Regions from separate parts of the Bradyrhizobium sp. NBAIM01 genome, predicted to be linked through region 2. Evidence: predicted binding sites of a transcription regulator. Region 2 holds the regulator's gene; the other holds the start of a gene.

Region 1 (7,782 bases), 110 kb from region 2:
TCAGCGAGACCTTGCGTGCCGCCGTGCTCGAGCAAACGACCAAGCAGTCGCCGCTCGATGCCGCAAGGAACGGCCTGCTGGAGCTGACAGCCCGCTTCCCGGTCGATTACAAGCAAACAAAAGTGATCGAGCGCCTGATGTCCGCGAACGAGTCGCTTCGCATCCGGCAGCAGGCGAAATACGTCGAGAAGGAAGCTGCCGTGTTCGCGGCGCTGTCCCAGATGTGGCCGCAGCCGCATCGGCAGGCTGCGCTGCGCGTGGTCGCCATGATGTCGGTCGGAGCCTTGCGGCTTGCGATGGACAGTTGGAATCGCGACCAGGGCAAGCGGCCCTTGGCCGTCTACGTGAAAGAGGCTTTTGCGTGCCTGAACCGGGAGATCGGAGCGGGAGCCTCGCGCAAGGCTGCCGGTCGATCCGGCGAGTGAGTGAGGGCCGGCCCGGGCTCTCGATGGAAAAGCAATACGGCCGCGCGGTGGTGTTAAGCCCTCATCGGAGCTGTGACGCCGATCAGCGCCGGCGCGATGTCACGGATGTGCTCGAACACATGGTCGGGCCGAAGCGCCGTTAGCGCCGCCGGTGCCGCATAGCCCCAGCACACCGCGCCGCAGGCGATCCCGACCGCCCGCGCCGCGTCGATGTCGCGGACCTCGTCGCCGATCGAGATCACCCTGCTAGGCGCGACGCCGGCGCGGCGGATGACCCGGCGGAATTTCGCGGCCTTGCCGAACAGCGACGCTGCGCAGTCGAAATGCGAGAACAGCGCTGCGGCGTCCCCGAGCTTCTCGCGCGCATTGGCCTCGCTGTCGGACGTCACCAGCGCGAGCTGCACGCCGTTCTCGGCCAGGGTTCGCAGCATCGTCTCGACGTCTGCGAACAGCGAAATCTCGGAAGCCGCCTCCGCCTTCAGCCGCCGCGCATGCCGCGCGATCGCCGGCAGCTTCCACATGGGCACTTCGAGCTTGGCGAGGATCTCGCGCGACGAGGCGTGGCGCAGCTCCTCGACATCCTCGTCCTTTACGCGGCGAAAGCCGAAGCGGTCCGCGACGTCGTTGATGGTGCGCAGGAACCACGGGAAGCTGTCGGCGAGGGTACCGTCGAGGTCGAATATGGCGAGGGAATAGGGCATGAGGCCGGATTTTGAGCTCGCTGACAAGCGTGAGGTCGCGTGCTAATATTCGTGGAGTTCGAGGACAGCCATGCGACACGAGCGGATCGAAATCAACCCTGCGATCGGCCGTTACGTCGTGATCGACGAGGTTCGATTCCGATCTCGACCCCTGTAGCTCCCTCACCGCAACTTACGAACATCGACATTGATGTCGAGATCGATATTCGTCACGCAGGTCTGGGTGCTCCTATGCGAGCCGCCTTCATGCCAGCGGCCATCCCGCGCCCGGGCCCCACTGACATTGGCCAGCTTCAGGCAGCGCCCATTGCGGCAGCGCCTGCTGCTTTCGCCTGCAAACTGCCAGGCCAGCACGGCTTCGTCACCGGACTTGTCGGTGCCGATGATATGCGGACAGAGCTCGCGACGGCGACCCTCGTAGACGCAAGTCACCTGTTGCTCGGCGAGGATCGCGTTCCGAAATAGCGTATAGGTTCGACTGGCTCATTGCTCCCTCCAGATCGATCATCTGGCCTTGCCAACCACTTGAGTGTAGTGATGCGGGACTGGAAGTGTAACCATGCCGATCAATGACACCCAGCTCAGCAAATTTCTGAGCCTGGTCCTGCGCCACCAGCCGGAAACGATCGGGTTGGTGCTGGATTCGCACGGGTGGGCCAGCATCGACGACCTGATCGCCAAGGCAAATGCCGCCGGCACAAAGTTTGGCCGCGACGATCTGCTGCGCGTCGTCGCAGAGAGCGACAAGAAGCGTTTCTCGCTATCCCCTGGAACTGATCGCATTCGCGCCGCGCAAGCCGTCTCGGTTGAACTTGGCTTGGCGCCGCAGGAGCCGCCGTCGATCCTGTATCATGGCACGGCGACACGGTTTGTCGAGGCGATCCTGTCCGAGGGCCTGAAGCCGCAGGCGCGCCAGCAGGTGCATCTGTCCTCCGACGAGGCAACTGCGCAGCGTGTCGGTCAGCGCCACGGCAAGCCGCACATCTTCAAGGTCGATGCCGGCAGCATGCATGCCAAGGGATTCAAGTTTTTTCGCGCAGAGAACGGTGTGTGGCTGACCGACCATGTGCCGCCGGAGTTCCCGGCGTAGCTTACGTCCTGGATTTCCAAACGGTCTCCTCGGTCCAGCCGAGTTCGGCGAATTCGGCGGCTCGCAGCGGCGCTTCGCCTTCCGCGAAGAACTCGTCGAGCTGCGGGGGCGCGACATCCGTTTCGCACAGCATGGCATGCGCCTGTCCGCGATGATGAATTTGATGCTGGAAGAGATGCATGAGCAGTCGGTCGCAGCGTTCGGTCTGCACGGTCGTGTCGCGGTTGATCCGGACGAAGGCGTCGAGCCGTTCAGTTGTCAGCGCATCGCAGATCGCAATCAGGCGGTTGTCCATTGCGGCCTGGGCAGTTTTGAGCTCGGCTAACGAGGGGTACGGCACCTCGTTCTTCCAGGCTGCCGGTCCGAGCCAGCCCCCTTCAAGCGCATCGATGTAGAAGAAGTCGATGATGTAGATGTGGTTCAGCGTACGCTGCAGGCTTGGAAAGAAGCCGGTGCGGGGGGCTTCGAATTCAGACTGGGATAGCGCAGCGCAGGCGGCGAGCAGGCGATGGTTCGCCCAAGCGTTGTTGTGGGCGAAGGCGCGGTAGGTTTGGACGAGTCCAGCGGACATGTCGGTTCTTTCCCGATCGAATAGTGGCGGATTACGCTCAGCTAATCCGCCCTACAGCCCTGCGGCTTCGATGCAGCGCAATCTACTCCGCCGCCTCGCTCGCCGCACGCCTCCGCTTTGGCTTTCGCGCCTTCTCCAGCACCGGAGCCAAAAATTTGCCCGTATAGCTTCGCGGCGCCTTCGCAATGTCTTCCGGAGGTCCCCACGCCACGATCTCGCCGCCGCCGTCGCCGCCTTCGGGCCCTAGATCGATGACCCAGTCGGCGGTCTTGATGACCTCGAGATTGTGCTCGATGACGACGACCGTGTTGCCCTGCGCGACCAGCTCGTGCAGCACCTCCAGCAGCTTCTTGACGTCGTGGAAGTGCAGGCCGGTGGTGGGCTCGTCCAGGATGTAGAGCGTGCGGCCGGTGGCGCGCTTTGACAATTCTTTTGCCAGCTTGACGCGCTGGGCTTCGCCGCCCGAGAGCGTCGTCGCTTGCTGGCCGACATGGATGTAGTCGAGGCCGACGCGGTGCAATGTCTGAAAAGTCTCGCGCACGCGCGGCACCGCCTTGAAGAACTCGGCAGCTTCCTCGACAGTCATGTCGAGCACGTCGGCGATGCTCTTGCCCTTGAACAGCACCTCCAGCGTCTCGCGGTTGTAGCGCTTGCCCTTGCAGACGTCGCAGGTGACGTAGACGTCGGGCAGGAAGTGCATCTCGATCTTGATGACGCCGTCGCCCTGGCAGGCCTCGCAGCGGCCGCCCTTGACGTTGAAGGAGAAGCGGCCGGGCTCGTAGCCACGTGCTTTCGCTTCCGGCAGGCCGGCGAACCATTCGCGGATCGGCGTGAACGCGCCGGTATAGGTCGCCGGATTCGAGCGCGGCGTGCGGCCGATCGGCGACTGGTCGATGTCGATGATCTTGTCGATGTGCTCGAGGCCCTCGATGCGGTCGTGCGGGGCGGCGCCCTCGCTGGCATTGTTCAGCTTGCGGGCGATGGCGCGGTAGAGGGTATCGATCAGCAGCGTCGACTTGCCGCCGCCGGAGACGCCGGTGACGCAGGTGAACAGGCCGAGCGGAATTTCCGCCGTGACGTTCTTGAGGTTATTGCCGCGCGCGTTCACCACCTTGATGGTGCGGCGATGGTTCGGCGGACGCCGCTCCGGCACCTCGACCTCGAGCTCGCCGGTCAGGTATTTGCCGGTCAGCGATTTCGGGTTGCGCATGATCTCGGCGGGCGTGCCTTCGGCGACGATGTTGCCGCCATGCATGCCGGCGCCTGGGCCGATGTCGAGCACGTAGTCCGCAAGGCGGATGGCGTCCTCATCATGCTCGACCACGACCACGGTGTTGCCGAGGTCGCGCAGCCGCTTCAGCGTATCGAGCAGGCGGGCGTTGTCGCGCTGGTGCAGGCCGATCGAAGGCTCGTCCAGCACGTAGAGCACGCCTGTGAGCCCCGAGCCGATCTGCGAGGCGAGGCGGATGCGCTGGCTCTCGCCGCCGGACAGCGTGCCGGAGGAGCGGGACAGCGTCAGATAATTGAGGCCGACGTCGAGCAGGAAGGTGAGGCGCTCGCGGATCTCCTTCAGGATGCGGCCCGCGATCTCGTTCTGCTGCGCGTTCAGCGCCTCCGGCACGGTCTCGAACCATGCGCCGGCGCCCTTCACGGACAGCTCCGAGATTTCGCCGATATGCTTGCCACCGACCTTGACGCAGAGCGCCTCGGGCTTGAGCCGGAAGCCCTTGCAGCCCTCGCAGGGCACGTCGTGAAAATATTTCGCCAGCTCCTCGCGGGCCCACTCGCTCTCGGTCTCGCGGTAGCGGCGGTTGATGTTGGTGATGACGCCTTCGAACGGCTTCTTGGTGTCGTAGGAGCGCACCCCGTCCTCGTAGGAGAACTTGATCTCGTCCTCGCCCGAGCCGTAGAGAATCGCGTTTTGCGTCTTCTTCGGCAGATCCTTCCACTTGGTGTCGAGCGTGAACTTGTAGTGCTTGCCGAGCGCGGTCAGCGTCTGCACGTAATAGGGCGACGACGACTTGGCCCAGGGCGCGATCGCGCCCTTGCGCAGCGTCAGATCCTTCTCAGGGATGACGAGGTCTTCGTCGACATGCTGCTCGACGCCGAGGCCGCCGCAGGCGGGGCAGGCGCCGTAGGGATTGTTGAAGGAGAACAGGCGCGGCTCGATCTCGGGGATGGTGAAGCCGGAGACCGGGCAGGCGAACTTTTCCGAGAACAGGATGCGCTCGGGCCCGCTCTTGTCGTGGATTTTCGCGGTCTTCTTCTTTTCCTCCGCAGGCGCAGCCGCCGCGGACGCATCGGCGAACTCGACGACGGCAAGGCCTTCGGCGAGCTTTAGCGCGGTCTCAAAGCTCTCGGCGAGGCGCTGGCCGATATCGGCACGCACCACGATGCGATCGACCACCACGTCGATATCGTGCGGGAATTTCTTGTCGAGGCTAGGAGCTTCCGCCAGCTCATGGAAGGTGCCGTCGATCTTGACGCGCTGAAAGCCCTTCTTGAGCCATTCGGCGAGCTCCTTCCTGTACTCGCCCTTGCGGCCGCGCACGACGGGGGCGAGCAGATAGAGGCGGGTGCCCTCGGGCAACGCCAGCACGCGGTCGACCATCTGCGAGACGGTCTGGCTCTCGATCGGCAGGCCCGTGGCCGGCGAATAGGGCACGCCGACGCGGGCCCAGAGCAGGCGCATGTAGTCGTAGATCTCGGTGACGGTGCCGACGGTCGAGCGCGGGTTCTTCGACGTCGTCTTCTGCTCGATCGAGATCGCCGGCGACAGGCCGTCGATCTGGTCGACGTCGGGCTTCTGCATCATCTCCAGGAACTGGCGGGCATAGGCCGACAGCGATTCGACGTAGCGGCGCTGGCCCTCGGCATAGATGGTGTCGAAGGCGAGCGAGGATTTGCCGGAGCCGGATAGCCCGGTGAACACCACCAGCTTGTCGCGGGGAATCTCGACGTCGATATTCTTGAGGTTGTGCTCGCGCGCGCCGCGGATCGTAATTGCGCGCAGGCTGGAGCCCGCGTTCTGTTGTTGGCGCTTCGCCTTGATCACTTCATCCATCCGAGTTGCCCTCAAGGAAGCCCAAAGGTGCGCGATCGCGCCAACAAAAAAGGCGCGCTGCGCCCGGAACCGGGATCGGCGCCGATGGGTATGGCAGCGAACGTAGGAAGAACGGCGGCGGATTTCCAGTGGGACTTGCGAATCGTCAACGGATTGTTGGCGTGCTGGCGGGATCTGGCAGCAGGAACGCGCGGAACCGCTCGCGGAGCACCCAGCCAAAACAAAAAGGCCGGCGCGAGGCCGGCCTTTCGTGACGATGTGACGTCGATCGTGATCAGTACTTCGCGACCACCGGGCCACCGAAGGTGTAGTTGAGTCGAACGGTAGCCATGTCCACGTCCTGCTTGATGCTGTCGGTGCGAGTGGTCACGCCGAGGAAGGTGAAGGTCTCGTTGTGCCTGCCCATGAACAGGTGGTTGTATTCGACACCGACCGACCAGTTCGGAGCGAAGCCGAATTCTATGCCGGTGCCGACGGTACCGCCCCAGCGCGTTTCGTTCGCGGTGTCGAGCGTAACGCCGCCAAAACTACCAGTGTACTTGTTGTGAGTGACGGCAGCGCCGCCCTTCACGTACCAAAGCACGTTGTTCCAGGCATAACCGACCTGGCCATTGAAGAGGCCGATGGCGTCGATCCTGGTCTCGTTCACCAGCGGCGCGAGCGCGGCAGGCGAGCTGATGTTCGAACCCTTCAGGTCAGCCCAGTCGCCCTGGGCTTCGAGACCGAACACCCAGTTGGCGGACTGCCAGCGATAACCGATCTGGCCGCCGACGAGTGCGCCGGTCGCATTGTGACAACCTTCGGCCACCGCCGGAGCGACCACGAAGGGGCCGACACTGGTGAGATCCCAACAGTTGCGGCTCCAGCCACCGCCGGCGTTGGCGCCGAGGTAGAAACCGCTCCAGTTGTACGCCGCGATCGGCGCCACCGGTGCCTTGGCGTAGGGGCGGGCCGCCAAATCGGCCGCCGAGGCCGGTGCCAACGCGCTGAGTGCGAACAAGCTGGCCGAAGCCAGCAAAAGCTTCTTCATATCCATTCCCCACTTCCATTTCTCATTCCGGTCTTCCGGAGAGCGGAAGAGCAGCGGACTTATGACCCAAGCAACGTCATTGCTTTACACCATTGAAGCCAAAGGTTGTGTCACCTAGAGGTCACATCCCTCCGAAAACGCGAGCGAACGGGCGGCCGCAACAAACAAAAAGGCCGGCGCGAGGCCGGCCTTTCGTGACGATGATGCGTCAGAGACGAAGCTCAGTACTTGGCGACGACCGGGCCGCCGAAGTGGTAGTTCACGCCGACCTGCACGGTGTGGAGGTCGAGAGTGCCGGTGTTGACCGGGAAGACGCCCGAGAAGTAGGTCTCGCCGCCCAGGCTGCGATAGAGGTACTCGCCCTTGACCGACCAGTTCGGAGCAAACATCGCCTCGACGCCCGCGCCGACCGTCCAGCCCGAATGGAACTGGCTCTCCGAGAGGCTCAGAACGGGGGGCGCGCTGACGCTGATCTTGTTGTTGATCCAGGCGTAACCACCCGTGGCGTACAGCAGGACGCTCGGGGAAGCGAGCCAGCCGATGCGACCACGCACGGTGCCGAGCGCGTCGATACGCGAACTGACCGTCGTGGGAACGAGGGCGCCACCAAAATCAACAAGACCGGTCGCCGAGGCGTTTACGTCAGCCCACGCGCCATCAGCTTCGATGCCGAACACGACGTTGGAGGTCTGCCAGTTGTAGCCAACGGTGCCGCCGACGAAACCGCCCTGCATGCGCGGATCATCGGAGCTGTTTTCCCAGGCGCCGCCGCCGACGATACCGAGATAGAAGCCGGTCCAGTTGTAGACCGAGGCCACAGGCGCGGGGGCCTTGGTGTAGGGGCGGGCTGCCAGATCAGCAGCCGAAGCGGGGGCCGCAAGGGCGAATACACAGGCCGAAG
Region 2 (7,782 bases):
CATGCCGGTGGCCCAGGCGCCGCCGATGCTGCCTTCGCCCCTGGCGATGGACTGCGCCGCATAGCGTGCGGCGAGGTCGGTCTGCGCGCTGCAATCGCCGGCGCGAAAGACCAGCGCCGAACGGTCCTCGTTCGGGACCCAGATCTCGAAGCGTCGTGCAATCGGCGTTGCCTGCGCGGAGAGGAATGTCAGAACCCAGGTCTGGTCGGTACCGGTTCGGTAGGGCACGCCGACGCCGAGATTGATCCCGACCTTGGCGGCGTCCTCCCAGCGCAGGAAGCTCTTGGCGTCGTGCAAGTCCTTGATGATCAGCGGCAGGCCCGCCTTCCAGGTGCGTCCGGGCAGGCCGAAGCCGCGCGGAAATCTGGTGTGGCGGGAGTTGAATTCGAACATGTCCGCGGTGCCGTAATAGCCATCGACGAGCCCCATCTCATGCGAGAGATCAGGATCGTTGTGCCAGAGTTCGATCGCGCCGACATGCGCCTCGTCGTCGCCGCAGAACAGCACCAGCACGGCTTGCAGGAATTCGCCCGCGAACACCGGCACCGCCACGCCGCAGGTGAGGCCGGCCGCAGCGGCCTGATCGGTCCGCTTGAAATAGGAGTTGGCGAATTTCGTGAGGATGACGGGGTGGCCACAGGCCCAGGCCTTGCCGGGAAGTCCCTCGTCATATCCGAAGTGCAGCTCTTCGCTGACGGCTTTGAACGCGGACAGCCCATCGTCGTAGAGGCCGCCGCCGAATTCCAGCCGCATGCGCGTCCGGTCGGGTACCCAAAGTTCAACGACGCGAATGAAGGTCTTCATCGAGCGTGTCCGCCGCCTCAAACCACGACAGCATCGGTCATTTGGCTGCGGAGCGGACGTTCAAAATGCGGGCAGCACGGCCCAAACTTCGTGCGACGACGAGGCGCGGCGGTGGGCTCGCCGATCGAATGTCCTGAAACACAAACTCACCGGGCTCGCCGGCCTCAGCCGGCGACGGCAATTTCAATCCCGGGCTCGGCCTGTCGGCCGAAGGGCGTCAGCCGATCGGCAGGCGCGTGATCGTGGGCCGCGTGTCGGCGACGATCTGCGGCTTGTGCTCGCGCTCGGGGGCTGGCTGCGTCACCGGCAATTGCAGCACGGTCGCGCGCTGGCCTTCGACGAGCTGCGTCACCAGCACGTATTTGCCGTCGGGGAATTCGATCGCGTCATGATGGCGATCGGGAATGTGCGGGTCGATCTTGCCGAACTTGCCGACGCGAGAGTTCACGGTGCGCGTCCAGATCCAGCGGTTGTCGTAGCGGACGTTGTCGGCGAAAGCGAGCTCCGTCCCCGGCAGCAGACAGACCGCGACGGAGGGATCGGCTTCGGAAGCGAAACCGCGCGTCGAGGTGCCGCGGAAGGTTGTCGTGACGATCGTCTCGCCGACTTCGGCGGGGCGCGTCGCGACGGCATGCAGGCTGTAGTCACACATCGGGTGCTCCTCATGCTGGGATAGCGACCCGCGTCTCTTTCGAGGCGCAGGCCTCTATCAGAGTGGAAGCATACAACGCTCTGCTCGGTTATGGGCAAATCTGCGGCTCGCGTCCGCAGCGCGCGATCACATTATCTTTCCCGGATTCGATAGGAACAAACCTCGCGTCCTTGCATTCGGCCGGAGCTATCAGCACTGCCGGCACAACTCTACCGGCGAAGCAGAAATGGCTGCGCGCCTGCGCGGGGGAATGTCGCGCGGGAAGATGGACCGGACAGCCGGCGCAGAACCAGAGAAACCGTCCAGCCGGAGCGGACAAGTATCCGCTCCGATCCTGGATCGCCGATGCCGATCGAAACGCGCGCGGCGCTTGATGTTTCCCGTATCAGTACTTCCGGTAAAGCCCGATCAGCTTGCCCTGGATCTTCACGCGGTTCGGCGGAAGAATGCGGACCTCGTAGGCGGCATTGGCGGGCTCGAGCGCGATCGAGGCGCCGCGGCGGCGGAAGCGCTTGAGCGTGGCCTCCTCGTCGTCGATCAATGCCACCACGATGTCGCCGGTATTTGCGGTCTCGTTGCGCTGGATCAGCGCCATGTCGCCGTCGAGGATGCCGGCCTCGACCATCGAATCGCCGCGCACTTCGAGCGCGTAGTGCTCGCCCGAGCCGAGCATGTCCGGCGGCACGCTGATGGTATGGCTGCGGGTCTGCAGCGCCTCGATCGGCGTGCCGGCGGCGATGCGGCCCATCACGGGCACCGCGACGGGGCGCTCGCCCTCGTCCGCGGGCGGGCTGGAGCTCGCGCGCACCTTGCCGAGATTGCCCTCGATCACGCTCGGGGTGAAGCCACGGCGATTGCCGGCGGCGGCCTGGAGCTCGGGCAGCTTGATCACCTCGATGGCACGGGCGCGGTTGGGCAGGCGGCGAATGAAGCCGCGCTCCTCGAGCGCAGTGATCAGGCGATGGATGCCTGACTTCGAGCGCAGGTCGAGCGCATCCTTCATCTCGTCGAAGGACGGCGGCACGCCGCTTTCCTTCAGACGTTCGCTGATGAACCGCAGAAGCTCGTATTGTTTGCGCGTCAACATCTCGACCAAAGTCCCCCGGTTGATGTCGTTCGATTCCGACACGATGAAGCCGGCACTAAGCCGCTACATCCTCGAAACAAATCATGAACGGACACTATATGTTCGATATGTGTTCCGCAACTGCTTAATTTATGGTGAACGCGGCCAAGCTCGCGGAATGCGTGTGGCTGGGCGGCTCAGACGGGCAGCCGGAGCACCTCGCAAGGCGTGCCGGCCTCGGCCTTCGGCGCGAACGGTGCGCGCACCAGAAGTACCTGTGCCGCAGCGAGATTCGCAAGAAGGGAGGAGTCCTGATGGCTGACCGGAAGGGCGACGCGCGTGCCGTCGTCGCGCTCCTCCAGCCGCGCACGCAGATAGTCCTCGCGCTGGTCGTTGGCGGCGAGATCGCAGCCCAGCACGGCGCGCTCGCGCCGATGATGAATCGCTGAACGGCCCGACAGGGCGCGAATCAAGGGGACCATGAACAGGAAGGCGCACACGTAGGACGACACGGGATTGCCGGGCAGGCCAATCACGCGCATCGCGCCTATCCGACCGTGCATCATCGGCTTGCCCGGCCGGATCGCGATCTTCCAGAACGCCATCGCGATGCCTTCGCCCTTGAGCGCCTGCTGGACCAGGTCGTGGTCGCCGACCGAGGCACCGCCGGTCGTGATCAGGATGTCGGCGCCGCTCTCGCGCGCGCGGCGGATGCCGGCGGACGTCGCCTCCAGTGTATCGGCGGCAATTCCGAGGTCGATGGTCTCGGCGCCCTCGCTGCGGGCGAGCGCATGCAGGGCATAGCCGTTGGAATAGACGATCTGGCCGCGACCAGGCGTGGTGCCCGGCATCACGAGCTCGTCGCCGGTGGCGAGAACGGCAACCCTCGGGCGGCGGATGATGGCGAGATGCGGATGATTCATTCCGGCGGCGAGGGCGAGATCGCGCTCGGTGAGGCGGATTCCCTTGCGCAGCAGCACGTCGCCTTCGCGGAAGTCGACGCCTGCAGGGCGGATGTGCCGGCCGAAAATGGCGGCTTCCTTGATCGTGACATGCTTGCCGTCGGCAGCCGTGTCCTCCTGGATCACGACGGCATCGGCGCCGTCGGGAACGACGCCGCCGGTGAAGATCCGCACGGCTTCGCCGGGGCCGACGCTTCCCGCGAACGGCCGACCCGCCGCGACCTCGCCGACGACGGTCAGCCTGGAATCGATGGCCGCGTCGGCCGTGCGCACGGCATAGCCGTCCATCGCCGACATCGCCTCCGGCGGCTGCGTGCGCCGTGCCGCGACATCGCCGGCGAGCACACGATGGTAGGCCTCGTCGAGGCAAACCATCTGTTCAGCCAGCGGCTCGACGCCGGCCAACACCGCGGCGAGCGCGTCAGAAACCGGCATCAGGGCCACGGGCGAACTCCTGCTGAGCACATCAGTCAATGGGCGGCGAGAGTTCTAGCCGAGTGCAGCCGTGAGGCAAAGCAGCACGCGGGATGATCTATCCTGCATGGTCGCAGGGGGTGGAGGAGGTCGGCTCAACTCCGCCGCGGCATGATGCGGAAGGCGAGACAGACCGGAACGAGGATTGCCATGGCAAGGACGAGAATGACGAGCGCCACGGCCAACATCGTTCAACGCCCCGTCGGATCGCCCGGACTGATGTCCGCGACGTCGGGCGGCTTGGGACCCTGATCCTTGTCCGGCAGCGGGTCCGCCTGGGATTTTAGGTCGGCGGCCTTGCTGATCAGCTTGGCGGAGAGGTCAGAATCCGAGGTGGTTCTGGCGAATTCGAGCAGGAGAGAGGCTTGCTTGGTGAGATAGGTCTTGCCCAGCACGTCGATCAGTCCAATGTAGAAGTCCCAACGGACTCATGAGTCCGAAGGGTGGTATTCCGTTCCCGGAACTCTGTATAAAAATGCACAAAGTGATCAGGTTCCACATTTTCAGCAGTTTTTGTTCCGGCAAGTGAGCGCGCTCCGGGCTTTCCCGCGGCTCAGATCCCCAGTGCTTTCAATGCGTTCCCGACATCACGCGGCGAGGTGACATGCACGGCGGTCAAGCCGCGCGCCCGTGCTCCCTCGATGTTCTCGGCGAGGTCGTCGAAGAACACGATGCGCTCGGCCGGCACGCCGATCGCCGCCACGACATGGTCGAAGGCCTCGGCATCCGGTTTGCGCAGGCCGATGCTGGAGGACAGATACAGCTCGCGGAAATGGCCGAGCAGACCGGCATATTCCTTCGAGAAATGGTCGACGTGCGGCCGATTGGTGTTGGAGAAGGCGTAGAGCGGCATCTGCTTCGCCGCGCGCGGCAGCAGCTCGGCGATATCAGGCATCTCGCCGGCGAAAATCGCGTTCCAGCCTTCCAGGAATTGCGCATCCGAGATGCCGATCCCGAGCGAGGACCGCAGCGAGGCGAAATAGTCCCCATCGCTGATCTTGCCCATCTCGTGCAACCGGTAGGCCTCGTCGCGCACATAGCGCGCGATGATGGCCTCGGGCTGGCAGCCGGCATGTCCCGCCCAGCAGGCGATCGCCTTGGAGAAGTCGATGTCGAGCACAACGCGCCCGAGGTCGAACAGCAGCGCATCCGCGCTGCCGGGAGAGAGCGATGTCATTGCGTCCTTTTCACTTCAGTATGGCGCGTCAGTAACGATAGGGCTCGTGGTCGAACAGCGGGAACGCGCTGAACACGCTGGGCGCGTTGGTGGCGGCCGCCGGATGCAGGCAGGATTTGTCGAGCTCGGCGAATGAGGTGGCGCCCAGGAGGCCGAGGCAGCGCAGCACCTCGTCTTCGAGCAACTCCAGCATCCGCGCGACGCCGGCTTCGCCGGCTGCCGCCAGCGCCCAGCATTGCAGCCGGCCGATGCCGACGAGGTCGGCGCCCGCCGCAATCGCCTTCACGATGTCGGTGCCGCGGCAAAAGCCGCCGTCGACCATGATCCTGGCGCGGCCCTTCACGGCGTCGACGATCTCCGGCAGCACGTGCATGGCGCCGCGGCCGTGGTCGAGCTGGCGTCCGCCATGGTTGGAGACGTAGATCCACTCGACGCCGTGATCGAGCGCGATCTGCGCATCCTCGGCCGTGGCGATACCCTTGAGGATCAGCGGAATTTTGAACGTGTCCTTGATCATCTTCACGGTCCGCCACTCCAGGCCCTTCTGGAAATCGCCGCCGGTGGCGCGCAGGCGGCTCTCGCGAACGTAGCGCTTGGCGATGTCACGTTCACGACGGCTGTAATGGGCGGTGTCGACGGTCAGGCAGAAGGCGGCATAGGCGTTCTTCTCGGCCCGGTCGACCACGTCGGCGACGAAGGCATCGTCGCCGCGGACATAGAGTTGATAGAGACGCAGTGCATCGGGGGCAGCCTCGGCGGTCGTCTCGAGGCCGGGCTCGGACACCGAGCTCAGCATGTGCGCCGCGCCGAACCTGCCCGCAGCGCGCGCGACGCTCGCCGCGCCATCCGGATCGAAGATCTCGAGTGCGCCGACGGGAGCCAGCACCACCGGCAGACGCAGCTTGCGGCCGAACTGCTCGACGCTGCCATCGATCCTGCGCACGTCGCGCAGCACGCGCGGGCGGAAGGCGATCTCGTCGAGCGCCATGCGGTTGCGCCGCATCGTGGTCTCGGTCTCGGCGGCGCCGATGATGTAGTCCCAGGCATTCTGGTTGAGGTTGGCGCGCGCCTTCCGGATGAACTCGTGCAGGTTCTGGAACGGCTCGTCGCTAGCGCCGAGCTCGACGTTCCGTTCCGGCCGGATGCGGGGCGCTTCATTCATTGTTGTCCTCCCGAGAATTTGAAGTCTTGTCGCCATCGCCTATCGCGTCCGGCCCTCCAAAACCATCCTAAAATCGCATAGCTGCGAAGCGTGGGCGGCCCGGACCGGTGTCGTGTTGCTTCGAAACAGTTTCGGAACGTTGCCAAAAGTTTAGGCCAAGGCGAAGGGATTTCTTCGGTGTACCCGCCAGCGCGGCATCCCGGCCTTGAAGAAACCAGAATGGTATTGTGAGAGATGGACTGGATCGCCATTTGCATGGCGTCTCCCAGCCTCAAGAGAAACGCCAAGCACAAAAGGCACCTTCATGCGGAAAACCCTGCTGTTCCCCCTGGGCACGCTCACGGGAGCGTGCCTGACCCTTCTGGTAGCCAGCCCGCAGGGCGGCGTATGGGCAGCGCGGGCGGCAGTGAGTGCGGGTGATGCTTATTCCCAGCTCAATCTGTTCGGCGCGGTGTTCGAGCGGGTCAAGGCCAGCTATGTCGAGAAGCCGGACAATGCCAAGCTGATCGAGGGGGCGATCACCGGCATGGTGACCTCGCTCGACCCGCATTCGCGCTACATGAACGCCAAGGCCTGGACCGAGATGCAGGAGACCACCTCCGGCGAGTTCGGCGGGCTCGGCATCGAGGTCACGATGGAGGATGGCCTCGTCAAGGTCGTCTCGCCGATCGACGACACGCCGGCTTCGAAGGCCGGCATCATGTCCGGCGACCTCATCGGCAAGATCGACGGCGAGGCCGTGCAGGGCATGACGCTCGAGCAGGCGGTCAACAAGATGAAGGGACCGGTCGACACCAAGACCAAGCTGACCATCATCCGCAAGGGTGCGGATGCGCCGCTCGAGGTTGCGATCACGCGCGAGATCATCCATGTGCGTCCGGTGCGCTTCCGCGTCGAGAACGGCGACATCGGCTATATCCGCATCACCTCGTTCAACGAGCAGACCGCCGACGGCCTGAAGAAGGCGATCGCCTCGGTCTCCAAGCAGGTCCCGCCGGAGAAGCTCGCCGGCTACGTGGTTGATCTGCGCAACAATCCGGGCGGCCTGCTCGACCAGGCCGTGTCGGTGTCGAGCGCCTTCTTGCAGCGCGGCGAGGTCGTTTCGACCCGCGGCCGCAGTCCGGAAGAAACCCAGCGCTTCACCGCCCATGGCGGCGACCTCACCAAAGGCAAGCCGATCGTGGTGCTGATCAACGGCGGCTCGGCCTCGGCCTCGGAGATCGTTGCCGGTGCGCTGCACGACCACAAGCGCGCGACGTTGATCGGCACGCGATCGTTTGGTAAGGGCTCGGTGCAGACCATCATTCCGCTCGGCTCCGGCAATGGCGCGCTGGCGCTGACCACGGCGCGCTACTACACGCCGTCGGGCCGCTCGATTCAGGCCCAAGGCATCGCGCCCGACATCGAGATCCTCCAGGACGTGCCGCCCGAGCTGAAGGGGCGGATGGACACCATGGCGGAATCCCAGATGCGCGGGCATCTGTC

The links. Region 2 encodes LexA, which represses DNA repair genes until DNA is damaged. Its sites were predicted from a motif close to TGTTCNNNNTGTGTTCNG; they were not measured.
Region 1: uvrA (excinuclease ABC subunit UvrA) is a predicted target of LexA. The motif match lies at 5,948-5,965, and genes of this name have one in related genera.

What each region holds. Positions count from the first base shown of each region.
Region 1 is NZ_JADYVU010000006.1:315,319-323,100, forward strand. Features, by position in the region: gene I6F31_RS21815 (TetR/AcrR family transcriptional regulator) at 1-425, shown strand, start outside; gene I6F31_RS21820 (HAD-IA family hydrolase) at 479-1,126, opposite strand; gene I6F31_RS21825 (hypothetical protein) at 1,289-1,558, opposite strand; gene I6F31_RS21830 (RNA 2'-phosphotransferase) at 1,686-2,216, shown strand; gene I6F31_RS21835 (DinB family protein) at 2,218-2,787, opposite strand; gene uvrA (excinuclease ABC subunit UvrA) at 2,870-5,851, opposite strand; gene I6F31_RS21845 (outer membrane beta-barrel protein) at 6,126-6,881, opposite strand; gene I6F31_RS21850 (outer membrane protein) at 7,103-7,782, opposite strand, start outside.
Region 2 is NZ_JADYVU010000006.1:208,944-216,725, forward strand. Features, by position in the region: gene I6F31_RS21305 (GAF domain-containing protein) at 1-804, opposite strand, end outside; gene I6F31_RS21310 (hypothetical protein) at 1,022-1,456, opposite strand; gene lexA (transcriptional repressor LexA) at 1,842-2,543, opposite strand; gene glp (gephyrin-like molybdotransferase Glp) at 2,720-3,928, opposite strand; gene I6F31_RS21325 (hypothetical protein) at 4,150-4,353, opposite strand; gene I6F31_RS21330 (HAD family phosphatase) at 4,512-5,135, opposite strand; gene I6F31_RS21335 (alpha-hydroxy acid oxidase) at 5,164-6,297, opposite strand; gene I6F31_RS21340 (S41 family peptidase) at 6,602-7,782, shown strand, end outside.